3 regions of the Paenibacillus sp. FSL R10-2771 genome follow, and region 3 is predicted to be linked to each of the others. Evidence: riboswitches for the same ligand, from Rfam matches in the RefSeq annotation. Region 3 holds a riboswitch; each other region holds the start of a gene.
What was found. Region 3 has a riboswitch for thiamine pyrophosphate ahead of NSU14_RS16320 (ABC transporter ATP-binding protein). Riboswitches for the same ligand answer to the same signal wherever they lie in the genome.
Positions count from the first base shown of each region.

Region 1 (10,583 bases), 3.1 Mb from region 3:
ACGGCTATAATGCCGAAGCCGCATTGCAGCAGGCCGGGGTGTATGACGGGATCTCACGCGATTATATGCGCGAGCGGACCGGCGGCCAGAGTGAGGCCTCGTGGTCGGAGATCATGGCGAAGCGCCAGGCTCAGCCGTCAAGAATGCATATGAAGGAATTCCTGCTGGGCAAAGGGTTCATGCAGAGATAACACGTTAAAGTGTGTAACTGAAGCTATATGGATAGCAGCAAGAAGGCTTCCCCCTTAAAGAAAGGGCGAAGCCTTCTTGCTGTTTACAGGATTCAGCCCGCTCTAAGACGGATTGCCGTACCACTTATATGTCATCACTGACTTGGCAGGCACATTTACGATAAACGACTGGCTGCCCCATTGTATCTTGACGTTCTTGGCCGAGGTCTGCGGATTATAAGCGACAACTACCTTGGAGCCGTCGGGATTCTTGAAGGCCACATTCTTCAGATCATTGCTGGTGTTGCTCTGGATGCGGTAAGCACCCGGAACGACAAATTTGCTGAAGTGGCCCAGCAGATAATATTGCTTGGTATAAGTGACATTGTTCTCCGGATTACTGTTTGAATTGTCAGAGTTCTGAATGGTGACCATGCCCCGGTTGGTATTGTAGGCGGACAGCAGGGCAGGACCGTCCTTCTGATCAAGTGCGGCGTTCCAGAGAATAACCGATTTGGACCAGTTACGTGTAATATTAATGAATTCAGTGATCATGTTGTCGAAGCCCTGGCTTGTGCCGTTCTGCGGATCATTCCAGGTGCCGAACCCGCCCTCTGTGAACCAGATGTCTTTATCGGGATGGGCATTATGCATGGAGGTCATCTGCGAGCCGTCACCGCTGTCGTAGTGATGGAAGGCGCTGCCGGCGATATAGCTTGCTTTGCCGGAGTTTTTCAGATTCTGAACGACCGTATTCGGGAAGCTCCAGTTCAGATAATTATGGTCAAAAGCAATGATCTTGGTATTAATCCCGGCATTCTGCAAGGTTGGGCCCAGGTAGTCTCCGATGAAGCCGGTCTCATCCTGCTCGTTCATGCCCATCGAGGGGTACGCTCCGGTTTCATACATAGGCTCGTTCTGTACGGTGACGGCATAAATGGGAATCCCCTGGGCCTGATAGGCCTGAATGTATTTTTTAAAATAATCGGCGTAGGTCTGATAGTACTCAGCTTTGAGCTTGCCGCCGTTCAGGGTCCCGGAGTACTTCATCCAGGCCGGGGCGCTCCACGGTGAAGCAAATACCTTAATGCCGGGGTTCTTGGCAATCGCCGCTTTGACCATTGGAACGATATAAGGCAGATCACGGCTGATCGTGAACTGGCCGAGTGAGGTGTCCCCAGCCGTGTCATCATACGTGTAGGCCGACCAGGTGAAGTCCGAGCTGCCCATCGGCTGCCGCAGCACACTCAAGCCAATACCGGTGTTGCCAAACAGCTTCTCCATCACCTCAGCCCGCTTGGCGGCATTCAGCTTGTAATTGAGCAGCCAGGCGGAGGAGTCGGTCAGGGAAACGCCGAATCCGTCCATTTGCTGATAGCTGGTGCCTTCGTTAACGGTAATTGTATAATCGCTGCTTCCGGTGGCGGAGCTGAAGCTCTTGTCTCCGATGCGGGTCAAGCGGGCACCAGTGCTTAATCCGACAGCCGGCTCCGTATTCGGATCCGAGGTGGATATCCATACCTCTGCCGTTTCCCCTGCAGCCGAAACCGGTTGCGATGCAATGCCTCCGCTGCCCGCAAGCAGCGTGGCGATCAGCGCTGCCAGTCCAATTCTTTTGAACATACATTATACTCCTCTCGATTATGCAGAATTGTAATCGCTTACTTTTATGGCAGAAATATCTTAATTCAATCCTCCATAAAAATCAATAATTTCCTCAAAAAGTTATTTATCCGGGTGACAGTTGTCACCTTGAACGAATGACAGTCCATACTGATGTTCACTTTCGGCCTCCTGTACTATAGAAATATAGCCGGAGGGCATATGGATACGGAGGGATACAGGATGGATCATGTGATCGAAATGAAAAATGTCAGCAGAAGCTTCCAGGATAAAAAAGCGGTGGATCGCGTCAGCTTCACCATTAACAGAGGTTCCATTACAGCAGTGCTCGGGCCTAACGGAGCAGGTAAAACAACTACCTTGTCCATGCTTCTGGGGCTGCTTGAGCCCACAGAAGGAAGTGTACAGGTGTTTGGGCTTCCGCCCAAAGACGCCAGAGTCCGGGAGCGTACGGGAGCGATGCTGCAGGAGGTGAGTGTGATGGACCGGTTAAAGGTCAGAGAGATTCTGTCCCTGATCCGCAGCTATTATCCGCGGCCTATGGAGATGGAGGTGCTGCTTCAGGCCACGGGGCTTGCCCCGGCCGATCTGAACCGCTATGCCGAGAAGCTCTCCGGCGGGCAGAAGCGCAGTCTCAGCTTCGCGCTGGCGCTGGCGGGTAACCCCGATCTGCTGTTTTTTGACGAACCGACGGTGGGGCTCGATATCACTGCCCGCCGCCATTTCTGGGAGAAGATCCGGGGACTGGCTGAGCAGGGCAAGACGATTCTGTTCACCACCCACTATCTGCAGGAGGCGGAGGATACCGCAGACCGGATTCTGCTGTTCAGCCGCGGCGCCCTTGTGGCAGACGGCAGCCCGGAGGAGATTAAGGCCAGAATCGTGAGTAAGTCAGTGTCCTTCCTGCCGCTCGGCGATCCGGCGGTGCTGCGCGGTCAACTGCTGGAGCTGCCTGTGGTCGAAGCCTGCTACGAGAAGAACGGGCGGCTGCATGTAACGACGGAGAATACGGATGAGGCGCTGCGGGCTATTTTTACAGGCGGACTTGCGGTGAAGGATGTTGTGATTGATCAGGGGAAGCTGGATGAAGCGTTCGAGCAGTTGACTATGAGCCAGGAGGCGGCGGTATGATGATGAAACAAATGATGGCCCAGTGCAAAGCGGAGCTGCTGCGGATTATCCGCAATCCCTATTACGTGTTCTGGTCGCTGCTGATGCCGATTATGTTCTATTTCATCTTCACCAGAGTGGTTAATACGGGAACAGACGATACGCAGGAGTGGCAGGCGCATTACCTGATGTCGATGGCCGCCTTCAGCGTAATGGGCTCGGCGATCATGACCCTCGGCATCCGGCTGGTGCAGGAGCGCACCCAGGGCTGGAATACGTTCATCCGTATCACTCCGCTGCCGGGTACTGTTTATTTTCTGGGTAAAATGTTTGGCATGGCGGTGATGCATCTGTTCTCGGTGCTGTGTATCTTTGCTGCGGGATATCTGATCAACGGGGTATCGCTGACGTCAGGGCAATGGCTGCTTAGCGGCCTGTGGCTGCTCGCAGGCTCGCTGCCTTTTCTGGCGCTGGGTACGATTATCGGCTCAATGAAGCGGGTGGATACGGCGAGCGGGGTGAGCAATGTGCTCTATATGGCGCTGGCGGTGGCCGGAGGGATGTGGATGCCCCTGGATATTATGCCGGATGTAATGCAGCGGATCGGCCGCTGGCTGCCTTCCTATAATTACGGAGACGGTGCCTGGGAGATTGTGGGCGGAGGGGTTCCGCAGTGGAATTCCGCGCTGCTATTGCTCGGATACCTGGCAGTTTTTATGCTATTATCGGTCTATATCCGAAAAAAACAGGAAGCGGTGTAATGTACAATGGCATGTGAGCAGTTCCGGTTATTTCCGCGCAGATTTGGGTTCTACCCGTATATTTGGCTGATCTATCTGGTATTTCCGATCTTAAATCTTAAGGGATACAGCGGATACAAATTGTTGGCGGGTTATGTACTGGTGGGGCTGTTTGTGGTTACCTACCGCCAGCTCTACTGGTCGGAGGGCAAGACCTACTCGGCCTGGCTGGGATTGCAAATGCTGCTGATTGCCGTGTTATGCATCGTCTACAGTCCTTACAACTTATATATGGGCTTCTTCGCCAGCAACTTTATCGGCTGGTATACCGAGCTGCGCAGGTTCAAACAGGCTTTTATTGTGTTTACAGTGATGATAATCGGGCTGGCGCTGCTGTCTTTGGCCAAAATGTACGGTACGGAAGGCATATTCCTCTTTCCCTTTGTGCTGATGATGCTGATCTCCCCCTTTGGCATCCGCTCCATGAACCGCCGGCGGATGCTGGAGAAGGAGCTGGACCAGGCGAATGAGGTCATCAAGGAGATGGTCAAACGCGAGGAGCGGATGCGTATCGCCCGTGATCTGCATGACACGATGGGGCATACGCTGTCGCTGATTACGCTGAAAAGCCAGCTGGTCGAGAAGCTGGCCGTCAAGAATCCCGAACGGGCGCAGGCGGAAGCGCGGGAGATCCAGCGCACTTCACGGGCTGCGCTGCGGCAGGTGCGGGAGCTGGTCTCGGAGATGCGCGCGGTCTCTGTTGCCGAAGAGCTGGCCGAGGCCGGGGAGATGCTGCGCAGCGCGGAGATTCGGCTTGAAGTGGACGGAGATGCAGCGCTTCCGGGCGTATCTGATCTGACGCAGAATATTCTCAGCCTCTGCATCAAGGAGGCCATCACGAATATTGTGAAGCACAGCGGTGCGAACCTGTGCCGGATTGGCATCGGGATGACGGCTGGGGAGGTGCGGATCACGGTGGAGGATAACGGAGTTGGCGCCGGGCTGCAGGACCGGGGAGCTGAGGGGGCGGCGCAGCGCCGGGACGGCAACGGAATGAAAGGGATGGCGGAGCGGCTGGCCCTGATTGACGGTTCTCTGACCCTGGGCCCGGGAACGGGCAGTGGCATAGGGTCAGGAACAGGAACTGGGACAGGGGCAGGAACATTGTTAACTGTGGTGACGCCAAGAGTAGTCAAGGATAGAAAGGACGGGGAAACGGCATGATCAGCATCGTAATTGCCGAGGATCAGCGGCTGCTGCGCGGAGCGATGGCTTCACTGCTCGATTTGGAGGATGATATCGAGGTGGCCGGGGAAGCCGGAGACGGGGCAGAGGCACTGGCGCTGGTTGAACGTCTTCAGCCGGATGTATGTCTGATGGATATTGAGATGCCGCTGATGAGCGGTCTGGAGGTTGCGGAGATCCTGAAATCGCGGGGCTGTGCCACCAAAATCATCATCCTGACCACCTTCGCCCGGCCCGGCTATTTCGAGCGGGGCGTGAAGGCCGGGATTCAGGGCTATCTGCTGAAGGATGAGCCGGTGGACAAGCTGGCGGAGGCGATCCGCCGGGTGATGGACGGGCACCGGGAGGTGTCCCCCGAGCTGGTCTTCGGCAGCCTGCGGGAAGAGAACCCGCTGTCGGAACGGGAGCGGGAGATTCTGAAGCTGGCCGGCGCGGGCCGGAGTGCCGGGGAGATCGCCTCGGCGCTGCATCTCTCCTATGGTACCGTCCGCAATTACATCTCGGAGATTCTCGGCAAGCTGGAAGTGAAGAGCCGGATTGAGGCGGTGCGGCTGGCTGAGGAGAAGGGCTGGATGTAGGCCGGGGCATTGGATGAAGGCGGGGGCAACGGATGCAGGACGGGTTACTGGAGGTAGGTGGGTACTAGATGTAGGATGGGGCACTGGTGCAGGTAGGTACTGGATGTAACGGGTTAAATGTAGATGTCCTGGATGAACGGTGGAGCCGGATTTACTGCCAGTTCTGTTGTACTTTGTACAGCAGAACTCTGCAAAGATGGAGTTTTTGGACGAATATTCAGAAATCTGTTGTACGAAATACAGCAGAATGGGATTTATCTCAGAATATTGGGAATTCTGTTGCACCAAATGCAATCACTGGGACAATTGAGCATCTTAAGCTCACGCTGAATAGGCAATATGTTGTACGTAGTGCAACTCTGGTACCCCTTTAATAGGGTGTTTGGGAGAATTGTTGTACGAAATACAGCAATTCTCCCGCTAAGAGGCTTGGAGAAGGAGAAATGTTGCCTTTTGTACAACAATCTTGGATCAGGGGCCGGGATAAGGAGGGGAATGTTGTATTTAGTGCAGGATTTCTCCCAAACTCCACGAAAATGTGACTCCCCACCGCAAACGGCAGGTCATCGGAAAATGTGAATAGCTAGGTTCAGCTTATATGGGCCGAATAGCGGCGACTCACGTCAGAGGCTCTTAGCCTGCTCCTCGCGCATCCACAGCGAGAGCTGGCGCTTGAGCTGCAGGAACTCCGGCGCATCTGTGATTTCATCGCGGCGCGGACGCGGGAACGGCACATCTACGGTATGCAGGACGGAGCCGGGACGTCCGGAGAAAACATAGATGCGGCTGGAGAGCAGCAGCGCTTCTTCGATGTTGTGGGTGATGAAAAGCACGGAGCGGCGGTTCTCCTCCCACAGCTCCAGCAGCCAGCGCTGCATCTGCTCGCGCGTCAGCGCATCGAGCGCGCTGAACGGCTCGTCGAGCAGCATCAGCTCCTGCGGAGCGAGCATGGCCCGCAGGAAGGCGGCCCGCTGCTGCATGCCGCCGGACAGCATATGCGGATAAGCGCGCTCGAATCCGCCCAGGCCGACCTTGGCCAGCCAGTGGCGCGCGGCTTCGCGCGCCTCCGCTTGCGGCGCGCCCTGCAGCTCGGCGCCGAGCAGGACATTGTCCAGTGTGCTGCGCCACGGGAACAGCGCGGGCTGCTGCGGCATATAGCTGATCTTGCCGCGCTGCCCGGTAACCGGGATGCCGTCCATGCTGACGGTTCCGGCGTCCGGCAGCGTCAGGCCGCCGATAATGTGGAACAGGGTGCTTTTGCCGCAGCCGGAAGGACCGACAATCGAGACGAATTCCTGCGGCTCTACCGTCAGCGACACCTGATCCAGCACAGGCGTCTCCCGGCGGCGGTGCGTGAACGATTTGGATACGCTGCTGACTTCAAGTGCAGGCGGTGCGCTTCTGGGCTCGTCAAGGCTGCTGCCGGGGACGTCCTTCTTGAGCTGTACAGTATTCGTGAGTGGAGACACTTCGGTCAGCTCCTTCTATATAGAATTTTTGTACTTAAGGCTTTATCTCAAACGTGCTCAGTATAGCGTGTATTGTTACCCTGTGCGTGTTAAGCTTCCTTGCGCGGTTTCCAGCGCACGAGCCATTTCTCCAGCAGGGCAATCAGTGCAAACAGCACCAGACTCAGCAGCACAATAATGACAATGGCCACGAACATCCGGTCCGTGCGGTAAGAGGCCTTCTGCAGCAGCATATAATAGCCGATCCCTTTGTCCGCGCCAATCCACTCGGCAACCACTGCGCCCATGACGGCATAGGTCGCGGAGATTTTGAGCCCTGAGAACAGGGAGGGCAGGGAGCCGGGTAGCTCCAGCTTGGTGAAGATCTGCCAGTTGCTTGCACCGGCCATTTTCATATAGTTCAACATTACCCTGTCGCTTTGCGCCAGCCCGCCCATGGCCGCTACGGCAACCGGGAAGAAGCAGACGAGGGTGATCAGGACGATTTTGGGCAGCAGGCCGAAGCCGAACCAGATAATCAGCAGCGGTCCAAGGGCAATGGAGGGCACATTCTGGCTGAGGATCAGCAGCGGGTAGAGCGCTCGCTTAAGCCAGGGCAGCAGATGGAGCAGCAGAGCCACAATGAGGCCGATGCCGGTGCCGACCGGGAAGCCGATCAGGGTCAGCCGCAGCGTTGCGGCCGTATGCGCCCAGATCCCGGAGGCATTGCCGCGTGATTCACGCGCGATATCGGACGGGCTGGGCAGCTGCCAGGCCGGGATATGGAACACCGATACCGCAATTTGCCATGCGCCCAGAAAAAAGATGACCGCCACAAGGGGCGGCCAGATTTGTCTCCAGGTGCTTCTCACGGCCGGTATTTCTCCGTCAGCTTGTCCATGCTAATGCCGCTGGGATTATGGGCGATCTTGATCTGGGAGATCACGCTCGGGCTGCCGGAGGCAATCAGTGCCTCATGCATCTGACGTACAACTTCCAGCAGCTCCGTGAGCTCGCCTTCCATGGTGGTATCAAGCGGATTCACCTGGTGTTTAACCCCCGACTTCTGAATTACCTCAATCGCAGTGTCCACGTAAGGGATCGAATCCTCATTGTTTGGAGTCTTGGGAATTACCTGAATGCTAAGCAGTGTATTAGCCATTTATTATTCATTCCTCTCATGTAAGTTAGTGTCAGTACTATTCCAACCGGTGTTTATGGGCCTTCCGGCAAAAATTCATTCGTAAATGTACTTGCGGCATCGAGCGGTTTGTCCAGCAGCTTCAGGCCGTACATCCACTCGGCATAATTCTGCCAGATTTCTAGCTTCTGCTCACCCCAGCGGGCGGCATCGTCCTTGTATTTCGGGCTGAGCCATTTCTGGCTGGCCAGCACCAGCTCGGGATCAAGATCAGGCACGGCATCAGACAGGACCGTGGCCGCTTCTTCCGGATGGTCGATCGCGTATTGGTAACCTTTCGACGTAGCTTTGAGGAAAGCCTTCACCACTTCCGGATGCTCGGCGATTTCCTTCTCACTGGTGGTCAGCACCGGTGTGTAGTAATCCAGCTGCGGCGCATAATCCTTCAGGTACAGCATATCCAGCGGCTCGCCGCGCAGCTCGGCTTCGATCCCGGTCCAGGCGTAGAAGATCCAGGCAAAGTCGATATCGCGTTTCACCGCAGTGAAGAAGTCAGCTTCGCCGATATTCACCAATTTCACTTTGGAGACGTCTCCGCCATCGGGGTCCATGATGGCTTTCATAGCTGCTTCTTCCGCTGGAGAGCCCCAGCCTCCGTAGGTTTTGCCTTCGAAGTCTTTCGGCGTCTTAATGTTGCGGTCCTTCGGAGCGGCAAAGCCGGAGGTATTATGCTGAATGATAGCGGCGATGGAGACGAGCGGCACATCCTGCAGGCGGGCCAGGGTGAGCGCCTCCTGTGCACTGATGCCAAACTGGGCTTCACCGGAAGTAACCATGGTGTCAGATCCGGCAGCACCCGGCTGCACGATCTCCACGTCAAGACCTTCCTCCGCGTAATATCCCAGCTCCTTGGCGGTATACAGGCCGGTGTGATTCGTGTTCGGCGTCCAGTCCAGCGCAATCTTAACCGGGGTCAATTCTTTAGGCGCGTCGGTGGTACTGGCGGCTGCGGTTGCTTCAGGTGCAGCGGTGCTGTTCCCGGCGGCAGGTGTGCTGCCTCCGGCATTGCTGCCCGGGTTGACGTTCCCGTTGCCGCATCCGGCCATCACGAGCACAAGCATAGAGCTGAGCAGCAGCGGTAATACTTTTTTGACTCCCATTTCTCTTCTCTCTCCTTCCAGCAATCCCTAGTCTTCCAAAATTCAGAGTAACCCATACCAAAAAGCGCCCCGGAGACCGGGACGCCAGTTACTTGCGCAAGGTGAGTTCAACTTCAGGCCCATGAAGGGGCTCGGGGTTGAATGAAGATTCCTACGCTGGCATTATCCAGATCAGGTATAAGGGTCAGTATCTTGTGGGATACAATCTCAGCCGGCCAATTCCAGCACCCCTGGTTCTATGAAGTTCACGGGTATTGCTATGTTCTTACGGTGTATTATAGACGCCGCTCTTGCGGTTGTCCAGTCTCCCCGTCCTAATCTTCGAGCTTTAGCGGCAGAATCCAGGGGCCTTTGAGCAGGAATAGAGGCTCCGACATTCTAAAACGCAGCGTATCCGCGCCGGGCTCTGCATCCAGAAGAAGAGTCTTCAAGATTCTTGGGAATGTCTCGGTATCCTGCCAGCCGTATGAATATTTGTCCCCAGAACCCGGATAGCGGATGAAGAAATGCGTCAGTGACTTTGCCGCTTCGGGATCAAAATTCATATCCACATCAACGCTGACAGCCGTCCCGCTGCTGCGCTTAATGCGGGTGAATTCTACCGGGTAACCGGCGATCTCAGCGGTAATGTGGAGAGGCGCACTCTCCCCGCTGGCGGGCAGCGGCAGAACGACCTCCCGGGAGAGTGCCTTCCGTTCCGCTATTTCGATGTAAGGGATGACGACCCTGTAAGACTGTTCTTCAGCTGATGCCAATTCCCGGAACGAGAACTCCGACGGGTAGACCATGGTTGAAGGAGGTTCAACCTTCGCTTTGACTCCCTCTGCATTCTCGACATACAGGCCATTCCAGGATACCAGCGGCTCCAGTGAATAAGAATGGACGGCGGAGAACGAATCTGGAAGGGCCGGAACTAATTCAACGCGGACAAGTCCGTCATCCAGACGAACCGGAAAAGCCGTAATCCGCACATCCTGGTGCACATCGCTTGCGCCTAAATGCTGCAGATCATCGGCGGTCACCGGTGCTTGAAGCACCAGTGGCCCGACTGCTGCTGCATTGATATACAGAGTAACCGGTTCAGCGGTTTCAAGCTCCAAATTTCCGGGAAGTGCAGCACTGTAGCTTGCATACCAGTCTCCGGATGCAGAAGACCGCATATTGGAAGTAAAGGTATAACGGTCCCCTCCAATGTCTGCCTGAAATTCAGTAATGACGGGAGTCTGCTGTCCACGCAGCGTAATGGTCCCGCTGTTCTCCTGCAGAAGTACGGCATTGACTGTCAGCTTTCCCTTGCCTATGGAAGCAGTGTAGGGCTTCTCCAGAACATAAAGCTGACTGCCCGGGCTGCTCTCCAGAACCGTACCG
Region 1 is NZ_JBBOBM010000001.1:6,909,266-6,919,848, reverse strand. It holds gene nfsA (oxygen-insensitive NADPH nitroreductase) at 1-191, shown strand, start outside; gene NSU14_RS29825 (glycoside hydrolase family 30 protein) at 294-1,793, opposite strand; gene NSU14_RS29820 (ABC transporter ATP-binding protein) at 2,016-2,924, shown strand; gene NSU14_RS29815 (ABC transporter permease) at 2,927-3,664, shown strand; gene NSU14_RS29810 (sensor histidine kinase) at 3,671-4,867, shown strand; gene NSU14_RS29805 (response regulator transcription factor) at 4,864-5,466, shown strand; gene NSU14_RS29800 (ABC transporter ATP-binding protein) at 6,090-6,935, opposite strand; gene NSU14_RS29795 (ABC transporter permease) at 7,025-7,786, opposite strand; gene NSU14_RS29790 (thiamine-binding protein) at 7,783-8,076, opposite strand; gene NSU14_RS29785 (ABC transporter substrate-binding protein) at 8,130-9,215, opposite strand; TPP riboswitch at 9,347-9,457, opposite strand; gene NSU14_RS29780 (hypothetical protein) at 9,530-10,583, opposite strand, start outside.
Region 1: linked by a shared signal. The riboswitch ahead of NSU14_RS29785 (ABC transporter substrate-binding protein) and the one ahead of NSU14_RS16320 (ABC transporter ATP-binding protein) in region 3 are both predicted to bind thiamine pyrophosphate.

Region 2 (10,583 bases), 1.0 Mb from region 3:
TCAGCAGATATGCGGGGTCAGCCGCATTCCAGCTGTTGAACGACCCGGTCAGATAGACAGGCCCGCTCGCTGGAGTGGTGGCCGGAACAGTGACCCGGAAGGTCACGCTGTCCGCCTGAGGTTCTCCGGTGGTAAGACTTCCCCCCACAAGGCTTGAGCTGCCTGCGCCAAAGTGATAATTGCTGCCGCCGTTGCTGTCCCAGGTTCCGCTGCCGTTATTGAACGCTGCAGTAAGTCCGGTCGCGGTTCCGAGCTCGATGGTAATCGTTTTGTAGCCGCTGAATGCGGATGCCTGCATCTGCACGCCCGGCGAGGTCGTCCAGGTGCTTGCCCCATCCAGCTTGTAATGGATATAGGAGTTGGTATAGGCCGTATTCTTGTAGTAGATCGTCGCTGTATTCCCTACCGGAGTGGCGGTTGGCACCGGGGTTGCTGTCGGTGTAACCGTTGGTGTCGCGGTCGGTGTGGCTGTTGGCGTCGCGGTCGGTGCCACCGTCGGTGTAGCTGTTGGTGTTGCGGTTGGCGTTGGCGTTGGCGTTGGCGTTGGTGTTGCGGTTGGCGTTGGTGTCGCGGTCGGTGTCGGCGTCACCGTTGGTGTTGCCGTTGGCATCGATGACGGCGCAACGGGTCCGCCCGCCTGAATATTCCCGGCCCCAGTATACGTCCAGGTACCGGTACCGAATAAATAATTGCTGCCGCCGTTGCTGTCCCAGGTGCCGCTGCCGTTATTGAAGCAGGCCTCCAGCTGGGTGGCCGCACCGATGTTGATGGTGATTTTGTTGTAACCTGCCACTTCAGCCGCAGGAATTGCTACGCCCGGCGATGTCGTCCAGGTTCCCGCAGCCGGGCGGTAGTGGATGTAAGGTGTGGTGTAGCCCTGCTTGTAATAGATCGTCACACTATTTCCGGCAGGCGTGACGATCAGTGCAGCCGCGCTGAATGCCGAGAGGTTGGCGGCGGCGTCATACGCTTTTATCGTATACGAGTAGTTCGTACTGCCAGATAAGCCGTTGTCTGTGTAAGAGGTAGTTGCCGAGGTCCCAATCTTGACCCCATTGCGGTAAATCTCGTAACCTGTAACCCCGACATAATCGGTGGAAGCCGTCCAGGTCACAAGCGCACTGGAGGCATTCTGCACAGTGGCTGTTACATTCGCCGGAACAGACGGCGCCTGGGTATCAACTATTGGCTGCGTCTTGGAGTAGATTTTGGCGGAGTTCGCACTGAGTGTGACTGTAATTTGCTTCCCGGTTGCCCCGCCGGATTGTACGGTTACCGTGTCTGAGGTATTCAACTGGTTAATCAGTACTGTCCCCACAGTCAGAGTACTTTCGGCGCGCAGCGGAATCGTAACGGTCTGCGATCCGCCCGAAGCGTTACTGAATGCGGAGATGACTTCCTGTCCCACATTGGTCCCGCTGTCAATCCGGCGGGAGAACGCGTACAGGTTCTGGGCAGACCACATTTCACGCTGGGTGCCGGTGCGCAGCGCAGGATTATTTTTGCGGATTTCGTTAAGCTTGGCTACATGCTTGTAGGTGCTGGCGTTCTCATTGAAATAATTCTCCACCACGTTGCCGCTTGCATCACGCTTCACCATAGACCAGCGGTTCCACGTATCAGCAATACCGCCAGTCATAATCTGGCCGTTCCCGTTGCCTTTATTCTGTTCTGTACCCTGGAACACCACCGGGGTTCCGCGCACAGTGAAGATGAAGGACAAGGCATTCTGCAGCTTCTCAACACTGCCTCCGGCCTCTGTCAGGAAGCGGTTGCGGTCATGATTATCAATGAAGGTAACCATATGATTCGCATTGCCGTTGTAATAGGAATCGAGAGCCAGTGTACTCTTAATATTGGAATCGAAGGATTGGCCGTAAGCAAAGCTATTCAGCACGGAGAAGAACAGCGGGAAATCAAGCATCCCCCATTCCTTGCTGCTGCCAACCCAGCGGGAGACAAATTCGGCATTGCCGTCAAAATTCTCTCCGAAGGTGTTCACACCCAGCAGCGTCTGCAGCTCCCCGATATCCGTCGGCTTCATCAGCTTGGCGGCATCAACGCGGGCACCATCTGCACCTGTATAATCAAACCAGCCTTTAATCGAGCTGAAGATGGCCTGCTTGGCGGCAGGAACATCGAAGTCGATATCATCCAGTCCGCCCAGATCGTGATTCTCCAAATAATCCTGGGCCCACTGATCATATCGTCCGTCTGCCAGCGACCAGTTGATATCCCCGTTATGGTGATACCAGGCCGGATTATTGAAAGGGGCAACCGGCTGCAACGCCGGGATATCATAATAAGCCTGGGTTCCCAGCATATAATCGCCGATATGGTTCGGAACAACGTCGATGATGACCTTGATTCCGAGCGCATGCGCTGAATCTACCAGCTCCTTCAGCTTCTCTTTTGTACCGAAATAAGGATTGGCCGCATTGGGATCTTTGACATTGTAGCCGTGGTAGGCTGTGTTCTTCCCTGTCCCGTTATTCTCGCGGTTGGTCATCTGCGGCTCGGCAACCGGAGAGATCCAGATCGCCGTATAGCCCATATTATGAATATAGGGGAGCTTATTGATAACTCCCTGCCAGTCTCCACCCTTCATATAACGGAAATCCTCTTCAGAGGTCTCTCCATAGCGGATGGCGGCTCCTGTTGCATTATTGGAGGAGTCTCCGTCATTGAAACGGTCAACCATAATCTGATAAATCGTGTCATTCTCTGTAACCGTACCGATACTGGCCGCTTCAGCCTTAACTGGAGGCAGAACAAATAAATTCATCGTGATCGAAAGAACCATGGATGTGATAAGGACGGGGATAAGCCAATGTTTACGTTTCATTCTTCATCTCCCTCTCATAAATGCGTATGCACAACACTTTCTGCCAAAAAGAACAAGCTACCGTCTACAGCCTCATCTTACTCACTTCAGGGAAACCGGTTTCCCCACTAAAAATTAACATGGACTTGTATGCGCTGTCAAGACATATAAATTGATCTTCCTTAGAACCCGTATCCCATATAGGATAACGATTCTGCAATACGCAGAAAATCCCCCGTTTAGCATCATCCGGCAGCATGCACCTCCGCGGACAGGCACCGGTTTCGATTTCATTTAGAGGCGCACCGCAAAAAGACCCCTTTCATCAAACAGAAAGAGGTCTCACTATCACTGAATAAATATACTATTTTATTCATATCATCCAACAAATCACTGTCACAGGGAGATTGCTAAGCTGTTTATTTAAATACCGGCTCCCGGAACTGGGCCAGCTTGGCCGCGGAATCCTTCTCCACATCGGCATGCAGGCTGTTGCCATGCGCATCCATGGTGACGATAGCGGCGAATCCGTCTACCTGCAGATGCCACATGGCCTCCGGAATTCCGAACTCCATGAAATCAACCGCGTTAACCTTCTTGATGCATTCCGCATAATACTGGGCTGCACCGCCAATAGCGTTGAGATAGACGCCGCCGTGTTCGCCTAATGCCTTCAACGTTTTCGGGCCCATCCCGCCTTTGCCGATTACTGCACGGATGCCGAATTTCTTAATGATATCGCCTTGATAAGGCTCCTCGCGGATGCTGGTGGTCGGACCGGCAGCCTTCACATGCCAGCCCTCATCATCCTTCAGCATAACCGGACCACAGTGATAGATGACAGCACCGTTCAAGTCGACGGGAGCGTCGTGATCCATCAGATATTTGTGCAGGGCATCGCGGCCGGTGTGCATCTCGCCGGAGAGAATAACTACATCACCAACGCGCAGGCTGCGGATATCCTCCTCGCTGATCGGCGTGGTCAGGCGGATTTCGCGCGAACCACCCGATACGGCGGAGCCTGCGGCAGCAGGTTCGATTACCTTGCCGTTACCCGGGATAGCAGCATCAGAAGCAGCTTCCCCAGTTCCTGACAAGATGGCCGGAGCCGCAGGAATCGTTGCATCCTCTGGAATCATGCCCTGCGAAATGCCGTCAGCAGCAGAGACAGCTACCGGTTCAGTTACTTGCACTAAGGCTTCTTCCCCTTCTACAGAAATGCCTGTGCCGCTCTCATAGAGCCATTCCTTAATGTCCCCGGTTGCCGGATTTACCAGTATCCCCTGACGGCGGAAGGCCCAGCAATTATATGCCACCGAGACAAAGAAGCTCGCCGGCAGCCGGTTCATCACTCCGATTTTGCAGCCCAGCAGCGTAACTTCACCGCCGAAGCCCATCGTTCCGATCCCGAGCTTGTTGGCATTCTCCATAATGTAATCTTCCAGCTTGCCCAGATCTTGGGTGGGATTCACATCCTCGACCTTGCGGAACAGCTGCTTCTTGGCCAGCTCATAGCCCGTTGTACGGTCACCGCCGATGCCTACGCCAATGAAGCCTGCACTGCACCCCTGGCCCTGCGCCTGATAGACCGAATGAAGAATACATTTGCGGATGCCGTCAAGATCACGTCCGGCTTTGCCCAGACCCTCCAGCTCTGCCGGGAGACTATACTGAATATTCTTATTCTCGCAGCCGCCGCCCTTCAGAATGAGCCTTACATCAATGCCTTCCTCTTCCCACTGCTCGAAATGAATCACCGGCGTGCCTGCACCCAGATTGTCCCCGCTGTTCTCACCTGTAAGGGAATCTACGGAATTGGGCCGCAGCTTGCCGTTCTTCGTCGCCCGGATTATCGCGCTATGAATATCCTTCTTCATCTCTATCTGATTCACGCCTACCGGCGTATGAATTATAAAAGTCGGCATCCCTGTATCCTGGCAGATCGGCGATACCTGGAGCTCAGCCATGCCGATATTCTGGGCAATCGTGGTCAGTGCCAGTCCGGAGCGGGTCGCCTTGTCTTCCAGCGCACGCCCTTTGGCGACCGCCCGGCGTACATCACCCGGCAAATTCGTGGAGGTCTCTACGATCAGATTATAAATGCTGTCTTCAAAATGCTGCATCTTCATTCAGTCTCCTCTCCATCTGTTTCAAGCTGCCCTAACTCTGTTACAATTAGTTATTATCATATCATATTAAGCCGCTCATGAAAGGGGTTACTTAAAAATTGAACTACCATTTCTCTGCCTATCTCTACCGGCTGCAATATATCCAGCGCTGGAGCCTCATGCGCAGCACCGCCCCGGAGAACGTGGCGCAGCATTCGTTCCAGGTGGCCCTGCTGGCGCACATGCTGTGCACCATCGGCAATGTCCACTTCGGCCGGTCGCTGAACGCCGACCGCGCATCCACAATGGCGTTGTTCCACGACGCCACCGAGGTATTCACCGGCGACATCGCCACGCCGGTGAAGCATAACAACCCGCTGCTGCTGTCCAGCTTCCGCGAGATGGAGCGGGTCGCCGCTGAGCGCCTCGCGGCGATGATCCCGCCGGAGCTGAGCGCAGTCTATGCGCCGCTCCTGCAGCCGCAGGACAGCCCGCCCGGCTCCGAGGATGCCGGACTGCTCCGCTACGTCAAGGCGGCGGATGTGCTCGACGCCTATCTGAAATGCGTCTGGGAAACCGCCGCAGGCAACCGCGAATTCGCGGCCGCCCGGGAGCAGACGGCTGCGAAGCTGCACGGGCTCGCCCTGCCGGAGATGGAGTATTTCCTTACCCATATGGCTCCGGGCTTCGAGCTGTCGCTGGACGAGCTGTCTTCAAGTATGAGTCCTGAGAAGCCGATCGACTAGCCGGAAACCGTGCGGCCTCTTGAAGAATGCAGCATCGCACCGTCCGTTTAGCCCTGCAATACAAATAACCCGCCTCACGGCGGGGTATTTGTATCAAGTTAAGGCATGGCTAACGGCTCATCCAGGCTGTCCCAGTCCTTGAACACCGGCTGCAGCCCTTTTGCCTCGAGCATCTCCATAATTTCCTGCACGCTGCGGTTGTCAGAGATTTCAAACTGCGGGGTGCCGCCTTCCAGAGAATGTCCGCCTACTTCAGTGGATACCCCTGCAGACATCCTGGTGATGCCGAGATGGACCAGATGATCGCGCAGGGCTGCCGGCTCCCGCGTGGACAGTGAAATACCGGAACGCGGCAGAAACAGGCGGTAGGCCAGGATAATCTGCACCAGCGCACGGTCGGTTACATCACTCGCAGGATTAAATTCCCCCAGGTACGGCCGAAAACGGGGAATGGACAAACCGATTTCGCACTCCGGATACTTGTCCTGTAAGTACCTGGCGTGCAGTGCAGTCGCGAGGGCCTCCTGACGCCATTCGTACATTCCCAGCAGGGCTCCGATATTTACCGAGCGGAATCCGGCCAGGCAGCCACGCTCAGGCGCATCCAGTCGGTTGCGGTACACCCGCTTGGGACCCTTCACATGCAGCTGGCGGTAAGTCTCCTGATGATAGACCTCCTGATACAGCGTCAGACCGTCTACTCCTGCCTGTCTGAGGTCAGCGTATTCTTCGGTAGTGAGCGGATTCACTTCAATGCTGACTGAAGAGAAATAGCCGCGGAGCACCTCCACGCAGTCTTTCAGATAACTGACCGGACTTTCATTCCGGGATTCTCCGGTCAGAATCAGAATGTGGCGCAGCCCTGTGGCTGCGATTGTTTCCGCTTCCCGCCGGACCTCCTCCAGTGTCAGTTTTTTGCGCGGAAAATCATAGATTGAGCTAAAGCTGCAGTAGGTACAATGGTTGACGCAGAAATCAGCCAGATACATCGGTGTAAACAGCTGCATCACATGACCGAATTGCGTACGTGTCAATCTATGCGCCTTCTGCGCCATCTCTTCGAGGTAAGGCTCCGCTGCCGGTGACAGCAAAGCCATCAGCCCGTCCTCGTCCAGCCGCTCCAGACGAAGCGCCCGCTTCACATCAAGCGCAGTATACTGCTTCCATACCCCCTCGTAGGGAAGCTTGTCCAGCCGTGTCAGCCTATCATAAAAGCTCATGTCCTTCCTCCCTCTTCATAAACAGCATTAGTCAGGACAGAAATCCGGTCAGCGGCGAAGAAGCTGCGGCTGTCTCTTCCACCGGCCCCAGCCCGGCCAGATAGGCCTTCCGCCCCGCCGACACCGCTTCGCGGAATGCCTCCGCCATCAGCTGCGGGTCCCGGGCGGTGGCAATTGCCGTATTCAGCAGCACAGCGGCTGCGCCCATTTCCATCGCCTCAGCAGCCTCGGAGGGTCTGCCAATACCGGCATCCACGATGATGGGCAGACCCGTTTCTGATATCAGAATCCGGATCAGCTCCTTGGTCTGCAGCCCGCAGTTAGAGCCGATTGGCGCTCCCAGCGGCATGACGGCTGCAGCTCCGGCCGCCTTCAGCCGGAGTGCGGCTGACAGATCAGGACTCATGTAGGGCAGAACTACGAAACCCTCCGCAGCTAGGATTTCCGTGGCTCGGATCGTCTCGGTATTATCAGGCAGCAGATATTTCTGATCATTGATAACCTCAATCTTTACCCAGTCTCCCAGCCCCGCTGACCTTGCCAGCCGGGCAATGCGTACCGCTTCCTCTGCGGTGCGCGCACCGGAGGTATTGGGCAGCAGGGTCATGTGGGAAGGTATATGGCTGATAATATTGTCCTTGCTCTCCGGATCTACCCGGCGCAGGGCAACCGTAATGACCTGTGAACCCGAGCGGGCGATCACTTCGGGAATAAGAGTGTTGCGGCTGTATTTTCCGGTCCCGATGAACAGTCTGCTCGTTAAAGTAACTCCTCCAATAATCAAAGGATCCTGCATCATATCGCCTCCTGTGATAAGTCGTTGCCTTTATCTTAATTGCGTATTGGCGTATTGGCATTCTTGCATCTGCCGCACGCACAGTTACCAGTTACCTAGCCTCCGCCGACAAAATGAACCAGCTCAACTCGGTCACCTTCATTCAGCAATGTAACTTCATAAACCTCTCTGCCGGCAAGCTCACCATTCAGCTCCACAATAACCAGCTTCCCGGTCCACTCAGGCCGGGCCAGAAGATCAGCCAGCGTCCGGCAGCTCTCTTCATACCATCCTCTGCGTCCGTTAACGGTCAAATTCATTCCAGTTCACCTCCTTTGCCCGGTATGGGGGTCATTCAGGACTTCAGCATATGCTGCGGCCTGAACGGATGATCTGTAAGCCTCAGCGGCGCCAGCAGGATCCGTCGCTCCGCATATCCCGGACATTACGGCTATTCCGGCAGCCCCCTTCGACAGAACGATTCCGGTATTGCCCGGTGTGATGCCTCCGATAGCAATCAGCGGTATACTGCTGGAGCGGACAGCCACTTCCAGCTGCTCCAGGCCCCGTTCCTGCTGTCCGGGCTTGCAGGCCGTGGGAAATACATGTCCATACAGACAAAAGTCCGCTCCCTGCTGTCCGGCGCGTGCCGCTTCCTCCGGGGAATGCACCGACCTGCCCAGCCGCAGGCCCGGGGCAATACCGCTCGCCTTGGCAGGCGGCAGGCTGTGCCAGGCCAATTGGACGCCGGCTGCCCCTGCTGCCAGAGCCACATCAATCCGGTCATTAATAACCAGCTTTGAGGGCGGAACCCCCGCTTGCAGCAACCTCTCTGCGGCAGCCAGAAGCTCAAGTGCGGACAGGGCTTTTTCCCGGAGATGGATATAATCCACCATGGTATGTACAGCAGCAGCCAGTCCGGCAAGCTGCTCCGGATTCAGCCTCCCGTCCGAGATCAAATGGATTTCTTTCAGCACCTTCACCTTCCCTTCTATACGGCATTCCGGAAAATACAAAAAGACCGCCCCCTGTATCAGGAAGCAGTCCGGAATATAAGCAGGAATACCGGGTAATCCGTTACCCCCGCTGCATTATTCATTCTCCACTTCCCTACGCTGGTATAAACCAGATCAGGTTCAAAGGGTCCGAACAGATATGTCCGTCTCAGCCTTGCGGCACCCCTAGTGATCGTTCATATTCTATTGTTCTTGCAGTTTGTATATTAGCATATTATTCCTGTAAGAGCTATTCTTTAATAGATTCAATTATTAAGTCCAGCGGGTTTAAGCGGCAAAAAAGCCAGCCTTCCGGCTGACTTTTCATCTGTTGAACGTTTGATTCTTTAAACCAGTATAAACTTATCCGGCTTACAAAGCAGTGCCAATGGTCAGCCGTTAACGATCTCGCCGCCGTTAACATGCATGACCTGACCGCTCACATAAGAGGAATCGTCGGAGGCCAGATATACATAAGCCGGTGCCAGCTCTTCAGGCTGTCCCGGACGCTTCATCGGCTGGGTGCCGCCGAATTCACTGACCTTCTTCGCGTCAAACGTAGACGGAATCAGCGGCGTCCAGATCGGTCCCGGTGCTACCGCGTTCACGCGGATGCCTTTGTCTGCGAGATTCATCGACAGGGAGCGGGTGAAGCTGAGAATTGCTCCTTTGGTGGACGAATAGTCCAGCAGCTGCGGGCTGCCGCGGTACGCCGTGATAGACGTAGTGTTGATGATCGTGGAGCCTTTTTTGAGATGGGGCATCGCTGCCTTGGTCAGATAGAACATGGAGAATATATTCGTCCGGAACGTCCGCTCCAGCTGCTCGGCGGTAATGTCCTCAATGGTCTCCTGCGGATGCTGCTCTGCCGCATTGTTAATCAGGATGTCCAGCTTGCCGAGTCCCTCAATGGTTTTATTAATCAGATCCTGACAGAAGGCCTCAACCCCGATATCACCGGAGATCAGAATACACTTCCGCCCCTCCTGCTCCACCTGGCGCTTGGTTTCTTCCGCATCTTCATGCTCATTCAGATAGGATATCACTACATCTGCGCCTTCTTTGGCAAAATGAACGGCAACCGCACGACCGATTCCACTGTCCCCTCCGGTAATGAGTGCGGCCTTGCCCAGCAGCTTGCCTGCTGCCTTGTAAGCTGAGGTTTCAAACTCCGGAAGCGGGTTCATCTCGCTTTCAATTCCGGGCTGCTGGTCCTGTACCTGCGGAGGCAGGGTTTTGACGGGTTGTTTGCTGGTGTCTGGCATAATCCATTCTCCTTTCGCTGTACCGTTATACTGTTTTTACTAATCATGTTAGGTTGGCTAAAAGTCTGGTGTTTATGCATCATACTTGCCTAGCAAAAATCGCTTTACGTTATTTTACTTACCACATAGGGAAGCCGGCCAAACAGAAAATCTTGAGTCCAACGCGTTCCCGCTCCATTTTAGAGCCTGCAGAAGGAGAGTTATCCTCATGTCCAAAAAATCAAAAAGCATCATCGTTGCCGTCAAAGGTGTCATCCTGTATCAGGGCAGAATCCTCATCGTCAAGCGGGCTGCCGCCGATTCTGCAGGTGCCGGAAGCTGGGAATGTGCCGGAGGCAAAATCGAATTCGGTGAAAGCCTGGAGGCTGCACTGGAAAGAGAAATTCTTGAGGAAACCGGACTGGCGGTTACGACAGAACGTATCCTTTATGCGGTGACCCTGCTCACTGACCCTGCTAGACAGGTAGTGATTATCACCTATTTATGCCGCGCAGCCCGTGGCGAAATCCAGCTCTCGGAAGAGCATACCGATTACCGCTGGTGCACCGTGAGCGAAATGAACGCCCTGCTGCCGCCGCAGATTATCGCTGACTTTCAGGAGCACGGCATTTTTGAGCTGGAAGGGTTGTTACGGTAAGTAATGAACGGTT
Region 2 is NZ_JBBOBM010000001.1:4,790,380-4,800,962, forward strand. It holds gene NSU14_RS20625 (carbohydrate binding domain-containing protein) at 1-2,845, opposite strand, end outside; gene NSU14_RS20630 (fumarate hydratase) at 3,244-4,947, opposite strand; gene yfbR (5'-deoxynucleotidase) at 5,052-5,678, shown strand; gene thiH (2-iminoacetate synthase ThiH) at 5,777-6,898, opposite strand; gene NSU14_RS20645 (thiazole synthase) at 6,930-7,694, opposite strand; gene thiS (sulfur carrier protein ThiS) at 7,790-7,993, opposite strand; gene NSU14_RS20655 (thiamine phosphate synthase) at 8,000-8,689, opposite strand; TPP riboswitch at 8,764-8,866, opposite strand; gene NSU14_RS20660 (SDR family oxidoreductase) at 9,061-9,933, opposite strand; gene NSU14_RS20665 (NUDIX hydrolase) at 10,142-10,570, shown strand.
Region 2: linked by a shared signal. The riboswitch ahead of NSU14_RS20655 (thiamine phosphate synthase) and the one ahead of NSU14_RS16320 (ABC transporter ATP-binding protein) in region 3 are both predicted to bind thiamine pyrophosphate.

Region 3 (10,583 bases):
AGCGGAATGGAGGAGTAACCGGCTTGCTTGCCTGAGAGCTCCCCGGGCCGGGTTATTCCGCTGTCTGCGGAAACCATGAGATGGTTCAGGGGATGCCGTACCAGAGCGGCAACGGATTTGACCGGAATCTGCTCTCCCCGGGCCATCAGCACCTGCGGCTGGTAGCTGAGTGCCAGATCGACTTGTCCGGCAGCTACCAGTTTCAGCGCGTCGTTGCTGTCGGCAGGCATCTGTATCTCAACATCAAGCCCCTCTTCGGCAAAATACCCCTCACTCTGTGCCGCATACAAAAAGGAATGAACGGCGTTCGGATACCAGTCGAGCATGATCGTCAGCTTATGGGCTGTACCGTCTGCGGCTGCCGCCGGAGCGGATGATGCCGATGATGAGCCGGAGCCAGCCGGCACGTTATTGCCAGCCGACCCGTTATTGCCGGCGCAGCCTGGCAGAACCAAGAGAACAGACAGGAGCAAAACATAAGGCAGCAACTTATAAGGTTGAGCACTACGGGGGTAGAGATAACGGTTATAGCGGATTGGAGTCATGAATAACGTCCTCTTTTCGTCAGAAATAACTTCTCGAGCGTAGCAATACACAGAAACAAAGTGATCCCAAGGGCGGACAGCAGCACAACAGCGGCAAACATCTCGGCACTTTGCAGATTGCCGGCCATTCTCCGGCTGAAATAACCAAGCCCCCGGCTGCCTCCAAGCCATTCGCCGATGGTAGCGCCAATGACGCAGTACACCACCGACAGCTTCAGTCCGGAGAAAAAGGACGGCAGGGCCAGCGGAACAGCAGCCTTGCGGAGAATCTGCCAGCGGTTCGCGCCAAGCGTCAACAACAGCTCGCGGTACTGCTCCGTATTCTTGCCCAGCCCATCGTAGGTGCCGACAACCACCGGGAAGAAGGCGGTCAGGAACACTACGGCAACCTTGCTCCACAAGGTATAGCCGAACCACATGATAAACAGGGGAGAGAGGGCAACCAGCGGAATCGTCTGGCTGATAATCAGCAGCGGATACAGCGCTTTGGCCAGCGGCCTGAACAGATGCATGCCCGTTCCCAGCAGACTGCCGCAGAAGACGGACAGAGCGAAGCCTGTTAGTACCTCAAGCAGCGTTGCAGGCAGGTGAACGCCGAAGAGTAAATGCCTGTCTTCCATCAGAGCAATCCAGATGGCAGTGGGAGCCGGCAGGATGAACGGAGGAATCAGCCCCAGCCGGGACACCGTTTCCCAGACCGCAAGAATCAGCAGCACAAGCAGAATAGCCGGGCTGTACTCCCGCAGCAATCTTCTATAGAAGACGGTTGTCATACAGCTTCAGCTCCAAATCCTGCCGCAGGGCAACAAACTGCGGTTCGTAATTCTGACTATGATGTCTGGGGCGGGGAAGACCGGTGATGAATTCCTGCATACCGCCCCCGGCACCGCCGGTCATCAGATAGATGCGGTCACTAAGCAGAAGCGCTTCTTCAAGGTCATGGGTAATGAACAGCACAGTCTTGTCCAGTCCCGACCATAATTCCAGCAGCCAGCGGTGAAGCTCCCGCTTGGTTATGGCGTCCAGTGCCCCGAACGGCTCGTCCAGCAGGAGCAGCTCATTCCCGGCGGCAATGGTGCGGAGTACCGCAACCCGCTGGCGCATGCCGCCCGACAGCTCATGCGGATACGCAGCCCCCGTATCACCAAGACCGAACTGCTGCAGCATGCTGCGGATCTGAATAACGGCTTCCTCTTTGGAGCCGTTCCGCTTCAGTTCCCAGGGCAGCAGGCAATTGTCCAGTACGGTTCTCCAGGGCAGCAGGAGATCCCGCTGCGGCATATAGCCGACCTGGCCGAGCCGCTCCGAGGCGTTATTAGGCGGTTGCCCATGCAGGGCAACCTCGCCGCTGCCGGGTTCCAGCAGGCCCGCGATAATCTTGAACAGCGTACTTTTGCCGCAGCCGCTGGCACCCACGACGGAGATGAACTCGCCGCGGCGGACCTTCATGGAGATTCCGGAGAAGACCGGAGCCCTTGAAGCTGCGCCGAAAGAATAGGACAGGTTAGCGATGTTGATCATAGGATGGGGAAGCAAGCCTCCTTAGGGAAAAGTGTTTACGCTACGAAAACAAGAAAGACCCATCCATTTCCGGAGGAAATGAATGGGCCTGAAGGTACAGTCAGTTTGCAAAGACGCGGAACCGCTGATACATTCTGCTCCACTTCCCTCCGCTGGTATGATCCAGATCAGGTTCCAAGGGTCCGGAGCTTAAGCTCCGTCTCAGTCGGCCGACTCCCCTAGTGAAATAACAGGTGCTATTGAATTCGTAATTGCTACTTAATATACCATAATTTCCCCGCTTGTAAAGAGCCTGTGCTCAGCGCTTGGAGAGGCCGGTGATGAACAACGCAACAATTCCCCGCGAGATTTCCTCTTTGGAGGAGCCGTTCCGTTTCTGTTCATACAGGTAAAGATCGGGACTAAGTACAGAGATCAGCGCTGTGGCAGCGAAGCGGGGATCGATCCCGATAATCTCTCCATTCGCGGATGCGCGGTGCAGAAGTTCACCCATAATCACTCCGAGCCGCTGGAAAAAAGGATGTTCGAACTGGGTAAGCTGCTTCTTGCCGGTGAATTCGGATTTGATCATGTTCAAGAGCTCCGCATATTGCTCAATGAAACCAACGACCTGCTCAATGCTGCTCTGCAGATGCGCGAGGGCAGCCGTTTCACCAGCGCTGGCAGCAAGCTGCTGTTCCATCCCCGACAGAAACTGCTCGGTGCTGTCCAGCAGCAGGGCCGAACAGATTTCGCCCTTATCAGTGAAGCGGCGGTAGAGCGATCCCTGCCCTATACCGGCCCGTTTGGCGATGCCGTACATACTGACAGCTTCGAGGCCGCTCTCGGTGAACAGCTGGCGGGCCGCCTCGAGAATCCGCTGCATATAAGGATCGGCGGGTTCTTTTGCAGCGATGTCTGTGTTCTCTGTGTTATCTTTGTTCTCTGTGTTCTCTGTATTGTCCGGAGCTGCTGATGTTACAGGTTCAACTTCCGTTTCTGTTTTTTTCATGATATCCCCTTTCATATAAAGTAAATCCTGCCCATAATACAACATTTCCCTCATTCGATCGGCCTAAATCCCAAATTGTTGTATAAAATGCATTATTTCAGCTTGTTCAAGCAGTTTAGCAGAACTATTCTTGTATTTCATACAACAATCCATCCGGAAACCCGGCTATCCATGAATCAAAGCTGCAAAATATACAACATTTATGCCTACAGTGCGTCCTAAGAAATCTCTATTCTGCCGGTAAACGAATCAAGTGTGGGGAATTGGCGTATTCCGCTTGACACATCGGACAATTGTCCGTAGACTATGAAATGCGAACGCGGACAATTGTCCGTTCACTAATTATATAGACAAACCTGCCCGCAGGTCAACGTAGTTGAAGCGGACACTTCAGGAGGAGAAGGAGTATGGATCAGACCTTGAAGCAGGATGCCGATTTCCGGTTATCCGGCATTCTAGTTCCGCTGCTGGCGATTATTGCCGGCGTATTTATGGTCGTGCTGGATAGTACGGCAATGAATGTGGCATTGTCCAGACTGGTAGTGGATTTCAATACAGACCTGCATACGCTGCAGTGGGTCGTAACCGGGTATATGCTGGCGCAGGCTTCGGTCATTCCGCTGTCAGGCTGGCTGTCTGACCGGTTCGGGGCTAAGAACGTCTTTTTGACAGCTGTTATTGTGTTTACGATCGGCTCCATTCTGTGTGCAACGCCAAGCAGTGCAGAATGGCTGGTCGTTTTCCGGGTATTGCAGGGTCTTGGAGGGGGCTGTGTGCTCCCGGTCGGGATGGCTTATGTGTACAGACTGGCTCCGAAGAGTAAAGTCGGCGTTGTTATGGGGATTATGGGAATTCCCGTGCTGTTCGCTCCGGCGATTGGTCCTGTATTGTCAGGCTGGCTGGTGGAATACCACTCCTGGCGCTGGATCTTCCTGATTAATATCCCCATCGGTATTATCTGTGTGCTGATCGGGCTGCGAAAGCTGCCGAATGCGGCGAAGAACACCGTTCCCGGCATGGATAAATTCGGAATGGTGCTCGGACCACTGGCTTTTGCTTCACTCACTTACGGTGTAAGTCAGGGTGCGCAGAGCTGGACCGCGGACAAAACGCTAATCGGGTTATCTCTGGGAGCTGTTGCACTGATTGCCTTTGTCATTGCCGAGCTGCGTTCCAGGACCCCTTTACTGGAGCTGAGGATTCTGAAATCCGTGGATTTCACCACCGGAATTATCGTGCAGTGGATCGCCCAGTTCGGCTTATATGGTGCTTTATTTCTACTGCCGCAGTTTCTGCAGCAGGCCCGCGGCTTCGGCGCATTTGATACCGGATTGACCCTGCTGCCGCAGGCCATTGCTTCCGGGCTGATGATGCCAATTGCCGGAATTCTGTTCGACCGGATCGGGGTGCGCTGGCTGGTGGTTTGCGGACTCAGTCTGGTCTCTGGCGCATTGTTTCAGTATTCCCATGTCGATCTGACCACCCAGAGCCGTGATCTCATTCTTCCGCTAATCATGTGCGGTGCAGGGATGGGGATGATGATGATGCCGATGAATACGCATCTGCTGAACAAGGCGCCAGGCAATCTGGTCAACCGGGTAACCTCACTCACCAACTCCATGCAGCAGGTCATTAACTCACTTGCAGTGTCAACACTGGTTACGATTCTGACGGCCAGAACCTCCGCGCGTGGTCTTGAAATGCAGGAGGCGGCAGCCGCTGCCGGGCAGACGGTGGACGGAGTCTCGAAGGAAGCCCTGCAGCTGGCCAAGCAGACTGTATTGGCCCAAGGCTTTGCCGACACCTTCCACATTATGATTTTTGTAGCTTTAGGCGGCGCCGTCCTTGGACTGCTGCTGCGCAGGGGCCGCAAACCAGAAAGCGGAGGCTCCAGGGAGAAAGCGTTGCCTGAAATCATGCACGGTTAATAGGTGCATTCACTTTCATAAGAAGTAAGGCGGCGATTCTCCGTTACTGGAGGGTCGCTGTTTTGCGTTGTGGATCATTTAGTTTGTCTTCCACTGATGTAGAAATGCAATTTCGGGGCAAGCTAAACTATCAAAAACCTATATAACATAAATCCGATGTTTATTATCGGAAAAAGTTATTGACGGATGTAACAGCTCAGTGTTACGATTCATTTTGCCGGCAAGTCCGGAACATAAAGAGAGATGAGAGGGGATTAATCTTATGAAAAAACTTAGTCTGACAATTATGCTGCTCCTGACCATGGCCGTGGTTGCGGCATGCGGCAACAACAATAACAATAATTCAGCAACAGGCGGCAATGCGGCGGCTGAACCGACTGCGGCGGCTACGGATAGTGCAGCACCTGCTGAGCAGAATAGTCTGGAAGCTGTCAAAGCCAGCGGCAAGCTGCGTATCGGAACAGAAGGCACCTATGCCCCGTTCACATATCATGATGCCGACGGCAAGCTGACTGGTTTCGATGTGGAAATTGCTGAAGAAGTAACTAAACGTCTGGGCGTGGAAGCCGAGTTTATCGAGACTCAGTGGGACGGTATTTTTGCCGGCATGGATGCCAAGCGGTTCGATACGATCTTCAACGAAGTTTCCATTACGGACGAGCGCAAAGTGAAATATGATTTCTCCGACCCGTATATCGTATCCAAGGCTGTGCTGATCGTCAGTGAAGATAATGAAGATATCAAATCATTCGCGGACCTCAAGGGCAAGAAAGCCGGCCAGTCCCTGACAAGTAACCTCGGACAGATTGCAACGGATAACGGTGCAGAGATTGTATCCACAGAAGGCTTCAATCAGGCAATTGATCTGCTGACCTCCGGCCGAATTGATGCAACCGTTAATGACGGCTTGTCCTTCCTGGATCTGAAGAAGCAGAAGCCTGATATCAAGATCAAGCAGGTGGATGAGATTGCAGAAGGCTCGTATAGTGCAGCGGTCTTCCTGAAGGGTAACGATGAGCTTGTGCAGGCAGTGAATGAAGCGCTGACTGCCATGCATGATGATGGCACATATCTGAAGATTTCCGAGAAATACTTCGGTGCTGATGTATCGAAATAAGCTTTCCTGTGTAACGGCAGTCTCAAATAACTTATGGACACAGGGCGGAGCTGGTTGCTTCCGCCTTGCCGTTCCAAGAAGGATGTCAGAACGATGGATGACCGCAAAATACAAATATTTCTCGATTCACTGCTGCCTCTGTTCAAAGCCGGGGTGGCTTTTACCATTCCGCTGACCCTGGTCTCCTTTGCACTTGGGCTTACACTTGCTATAGTTACTGCACTTGTGCGGCTCTCTTCCTGGAGAATTCCGAAGCTGATTGCCGGCTTCTACGTCTGGGTCATCCGCGGAACACCGCTGCTGCTTCAGCTGTTTATTATTTTCTACGGGCTGCCTACGGTAGGTATTGTGCTTGATCCGTTCATCGCAGCTGTGATTGGCTTCACCCTTAGTGTCGGGGCATACTCCTCGGAAATTGTCCGGGCAGCTATTCTCTCCATACATAAAGGGCAATGGGAGGCTGCCTTCTCCGTCGGTATGAGCCGTGGACAGGCTTTGCGGCGGGTGATTCTGCCTCAAGCTGCCCGGGTATCGGTTCCGCCATTATCCAATTCATTTATTAGTCTGGTGAAGGATACATCACTTGCAGCAAGCATCACATATGTAGAAATGTTCAGAAAAGCTCAGCAAATTACAGCCACCACCTATGAACCGCTGCTGTTGTATTGCGAAGCGGGTTTATTCTATCTGTTATTTTGCTCAGTATTATCGGTGCTGCAGAAATACCTGGAGAAGCGGCTGGACCGGTATTCGGCCAGTTAAGGAGGCATACCCATGATTGAAATACGTGATTTACATAAATCCTTCGGTCCGCTGCAGGTCTTGAAGGGGGTTGATCTTACCGTTGAGCATGGCCAGGTGATGGTCATTATCGGACCTTCCGGCTCCGGCAAAACCACCCTGCTGCGCTGCTTCAACCTGCTGGAGACTCCCGACAAGGGCAGCCTGGCTCTGAATAATATTAAGCTGGATTTCACTCCCGGCGGCAAAATTCCACAGCGTACCGTGCTGTCTCTTCGCCAGCAGACGGGAATGGTCTTCCAGTCCTACAATCTGTTCCCGCATATGACGGCGCTCGGTAATGTAATGGAGGGCCAGGTGACCGTTCAGAAGCGTTCCAGGGAGGAAGCCAGAACGAAGGCGCTTGCCCTGCTGGACAAGGTAGGGCTGGCCGACAAGGCGGATACCTATCCGCATCAGCTGTCCGGCGGCCAGCAGCAGCGTGTGGCGATTGCCCGGGCGATGGCGGTCGAGCCGGAGGTGCTGCTGTTCGATGAGCCAACCTCGGCGCTCGATCCGGAGCTGGTCGGTGAGGTGCTGAAGGTCATCAAGCAGCTGGCCCGGGAAGGAATGACGATGGTCATTGTTACCCATGAGATGAAATTCGCGGCCGATGTGGCCGACCGGATCATCTTAATGGATAACGGGGTCATTCTGGAGCAGGGAACTCCGCAGCAGGTGCTGGAGCAGACGAAGAATCCGCGCGCCCTGCAGTTCCTGAACCGGCTCAGCGGAGAAGACTAAACGAATGTGGGCATTAATGCAAAAAGGCAGTCCGGGAGGGGAATCCCGGACTGCCTTTTCTGCTTGTGAATTCATCATGCGCGGGGGAGTGCACGAAGGATTACTCAGCCATTAGTTAGTTCTGTGTTGCTCCATCACTGCGTGAGTTCAAATAGTCCAGTGCGTTGTAGAGCATAATTGCCGCTTCGGCGCGGGTGAGCTGGCTCTTCGGGTTGAACTTGCCGTTAGCATCCAGTGTATTGATGTTGTATTTCAGGGACCGCTGGATAGTGCCCTGGTAGGATGGCTCAAGCGCATCTGCATCGGCGATGTCCACCGGCACGATGTTGATCATCGGCAGGTTGCCTGCCTTCTCAACGCCCTGAATCAGCAGGCTGGTGAACAGCTCTTTGGTAATCGGTTTGGATGGATCAATATCAGCGGGAATATCCACGTCATTATAGTGTGCATTGATGAAGGCTTCTGCGTACCAGGCGTTGTCTTTTACTTTGGAGAAGATCGCACTGGCTACGGGAGCCTTGTTGAAACTGATTGCGGCCAGGCTAAGCTGGAGTCCGCCCGTGATAAACTGAACGCCTTGTGCTGTAGTTACAGTGGATGCGGGCAGAAACTGGGTATCCGATATCCCTTTGATCAGGCCCTGCTGCTTCAGAGAGTTGATTTTGTCCTTACCGGTTACACTGTCAATATCCTTAAAGCTGCTGCCGGCTGCAAAAATTTGTCCGCCGAAAGAGAAGGTAAGAAGCGTTACGGCTGTAAAAGCTGCGATCGTGTTTTTTTTGATACTCATCTGAATTCCACCTCTATTGTAGGTTGTACCACTAGATTTCACGCTGATCCGGTGATTGTCCGTTACAGCACGGCGTAACCGTTTCAACTTGACTCTAATGACGCAATGACAATAAAAAAGGTTGCAGACGTTTTACATCATTTCCTGGAACAGCAGGTTGCGGTAAGGGTATTTACTGAACCGGGTTCTGAACAGCAGCGCGATCCCGCTGTCTTCAATGGTTACGGATTTCAGCGAATCTGCTGTGACGAGGCTGCGTACCATCGCTGTTACCGCACCGCGGTCTCTGCGCCGGATGGCTGCAGCCAGACTCTCCGCGAAGCAGTTATTTACAGAGAGCTCCCGGTAGAGCGGAATAACGGCCCGTGCGATGCTCCGGTGGGCTGCTGTACTGAAGGTGAACTGGACCGTGCCCGGCGGAATCGTTGTTCCATTCGTGTAGAACGCAACCGGCAGCGGAAAAGGAAACGAGATGAAATAGCCGATGCCGTTCGTCCCATAATTCTCTACCCTGGCAAGGGTGGGAATTCTGGCCAGCAGGCTGCCCATCAGATCAAGATCTGCGGAGACAACAGCGGTTGTCCAATCAGCGGCATAACTGCTGTTTCCGGCAATTTTCCGGTAGAACGGCAGCATGGCCGTGGCTACTCTGCGCAGTACACGGGCTGTTACAAGCCGCTGGGTCTGCTTAGGTTTTATTTTCACCATCCGGATCATCCTCACTTATAAGAGATTTAGTCTATATAAGGTATGGAGGGAGGGCGCACTTCGGATTGGGCGTAAGACTAGCCGGCAATAATATAATCATAATCCGCAGAACCTATTTATACGTTTTTGGGGAAAAGTGATGTTATACTGGTGTCAGGCCTTTTCTTTGACGGACAAGTTTGTTATGCTTATATCGTAAAGATTACTAATTATTGTCGGGAATTGTTCAACTTCCGGAAAGGTGGGAACCCGGGTGAACCGAGTAGCAAATATCAGCCAGCAGTTTGCGGCGCAGAATTATAAGCTTACGCCTCAGCGCGAAGCTATAGTAAGAGTATTACTGGACAACGAGAAGGATCACTTAAGTGTGGAAGAGGTCTATATGCTGGTCAAGCGCAGTTATCCGCATTTGGGACTTGCGACCGTATACCGTACCTTAGAGCTGCTGTGTGAACTTCATATTGTAGAAAAGATGAATTTCGGCGATGGCGTTGCCCGCTATGACCTGCGCGGTGACGATCATGTTCATATGCACCACCACCTGATCTGCAGTGTATGCGGCAAGCTGGAGGAGATTAAGGATGACTGGCTGCTGGACCTTGAAGCGCGGCTGGCCCGTGAGTACGGCTTCAGTGTGACCGATCACCGGCTTGATTTCAAAGGCACCTATAATACCTGCAAGGGAAACGGCTGCAAGGGCGATAAAGAATGCCGGGCTGTATCCTGAGCCGCAGCTGGGGCACATTCAAAGACGCATGGCTGATTTAACAGCCGGCGTCTTTTTGTTTGACTGCAGCGGAGAATCAGCGCATTTGCGACTTATGGAGCAGGGATATGACGCTGGTGCACATGCTATAATGACGTTATGCCAAAAAAAGTGGACCATGATGAACGCCGTAATCATCTGGCGGAGGCGGCTTGGCGGATCATCCGGCGTGATGGTCTGGAAGCTGTATCCGTGCGGAATGTTGCCAAGGAGGCAGGCATGTCGCTGGGATCGCTGCGGCATTATTTTGCCAGCCAATCCGAGCTGCTTGCCTTCTCCATGAGACTGGTGAGTGAACGAAGTTATCAGAGAGTTGAGGTCTTTCAATACTCGGGGAATCCCCGTGAGGACGTGGAAAGGCTGATTCATGAATTAATGCCCATTGATGAAGAGAGGAGGGCGGAAGCGGAGGTCTGGCTGGCTTTTGTCGGACGGGCAGCAGCGGACCCCGCCATACAGGCGCTGAAACAGGAAGTACATAACGGGCTGTATAGCGGCTTCTGCCAGATGATGGAGTACCTGGATGCCGTGAATCTGCTAAGACAGGACCTGGATCTGGACCGGGAAATCAAGACGCTGCATGCATTAGTAGACGGATTGGTCGTCCATAGTGTAATCTATCCCGAAATGGTAACACCGGAAGATATGATTATGCTCATTTCCAGTCATTTCGACAAGCTGATGGCTTAAGTA
Region 3 is NZ_JBBOBM010000001.1:3,775,302-3,785,884, reverse strand. It holds gene NSU14_RS16330 (ABC transporter substrate-binding protein) at 1-545, opposite strand, end outside; gene NSU14_RS16325 (ABC transporter permease) at 542-1,318, opposite strand; gene NSU14_RS16320 (ABC transporter ATP-binding protein) at 1,299-2,081, opposite strand; TPP riboswitch at 2,194-2,296, opposite strand; gene NSU14_RS16315 (TetR/AcrR family transcriptional regulator) at 2,365-3,057, opposite strand; gene NSU14_RS16310 (DHA2 family efflux MFS transporter permease subunit) at 3,465-4,985, shown strand; gene NSU14_RS16305 (amino acid ABC transporter substrate-binding protein) at 5,248-6,102, shown strand; gene NSU14_RS16300 (amino acid ABC transporter permease) at 6,196-6,864, shown strand; gene NSU14_RS16295 (amino acid ABC transporter ATP-binding protein) at 6,877-7,626, shown strand; gene NSU14_RS16290 (S-layer homology domain-containing protein) at 7,742-8,416, opposite strand; gene NSU14_RS16285 (hypothetical protein) at 8,549-9,124, opposite strand; gene fur (ferric iron uptake transcriptional regulator) at 9,378-9,851, shown strand; gene NSU14_RS16275 (TetR/AcrR family transcriptional regulator) at 9,990-10,580, shown strand.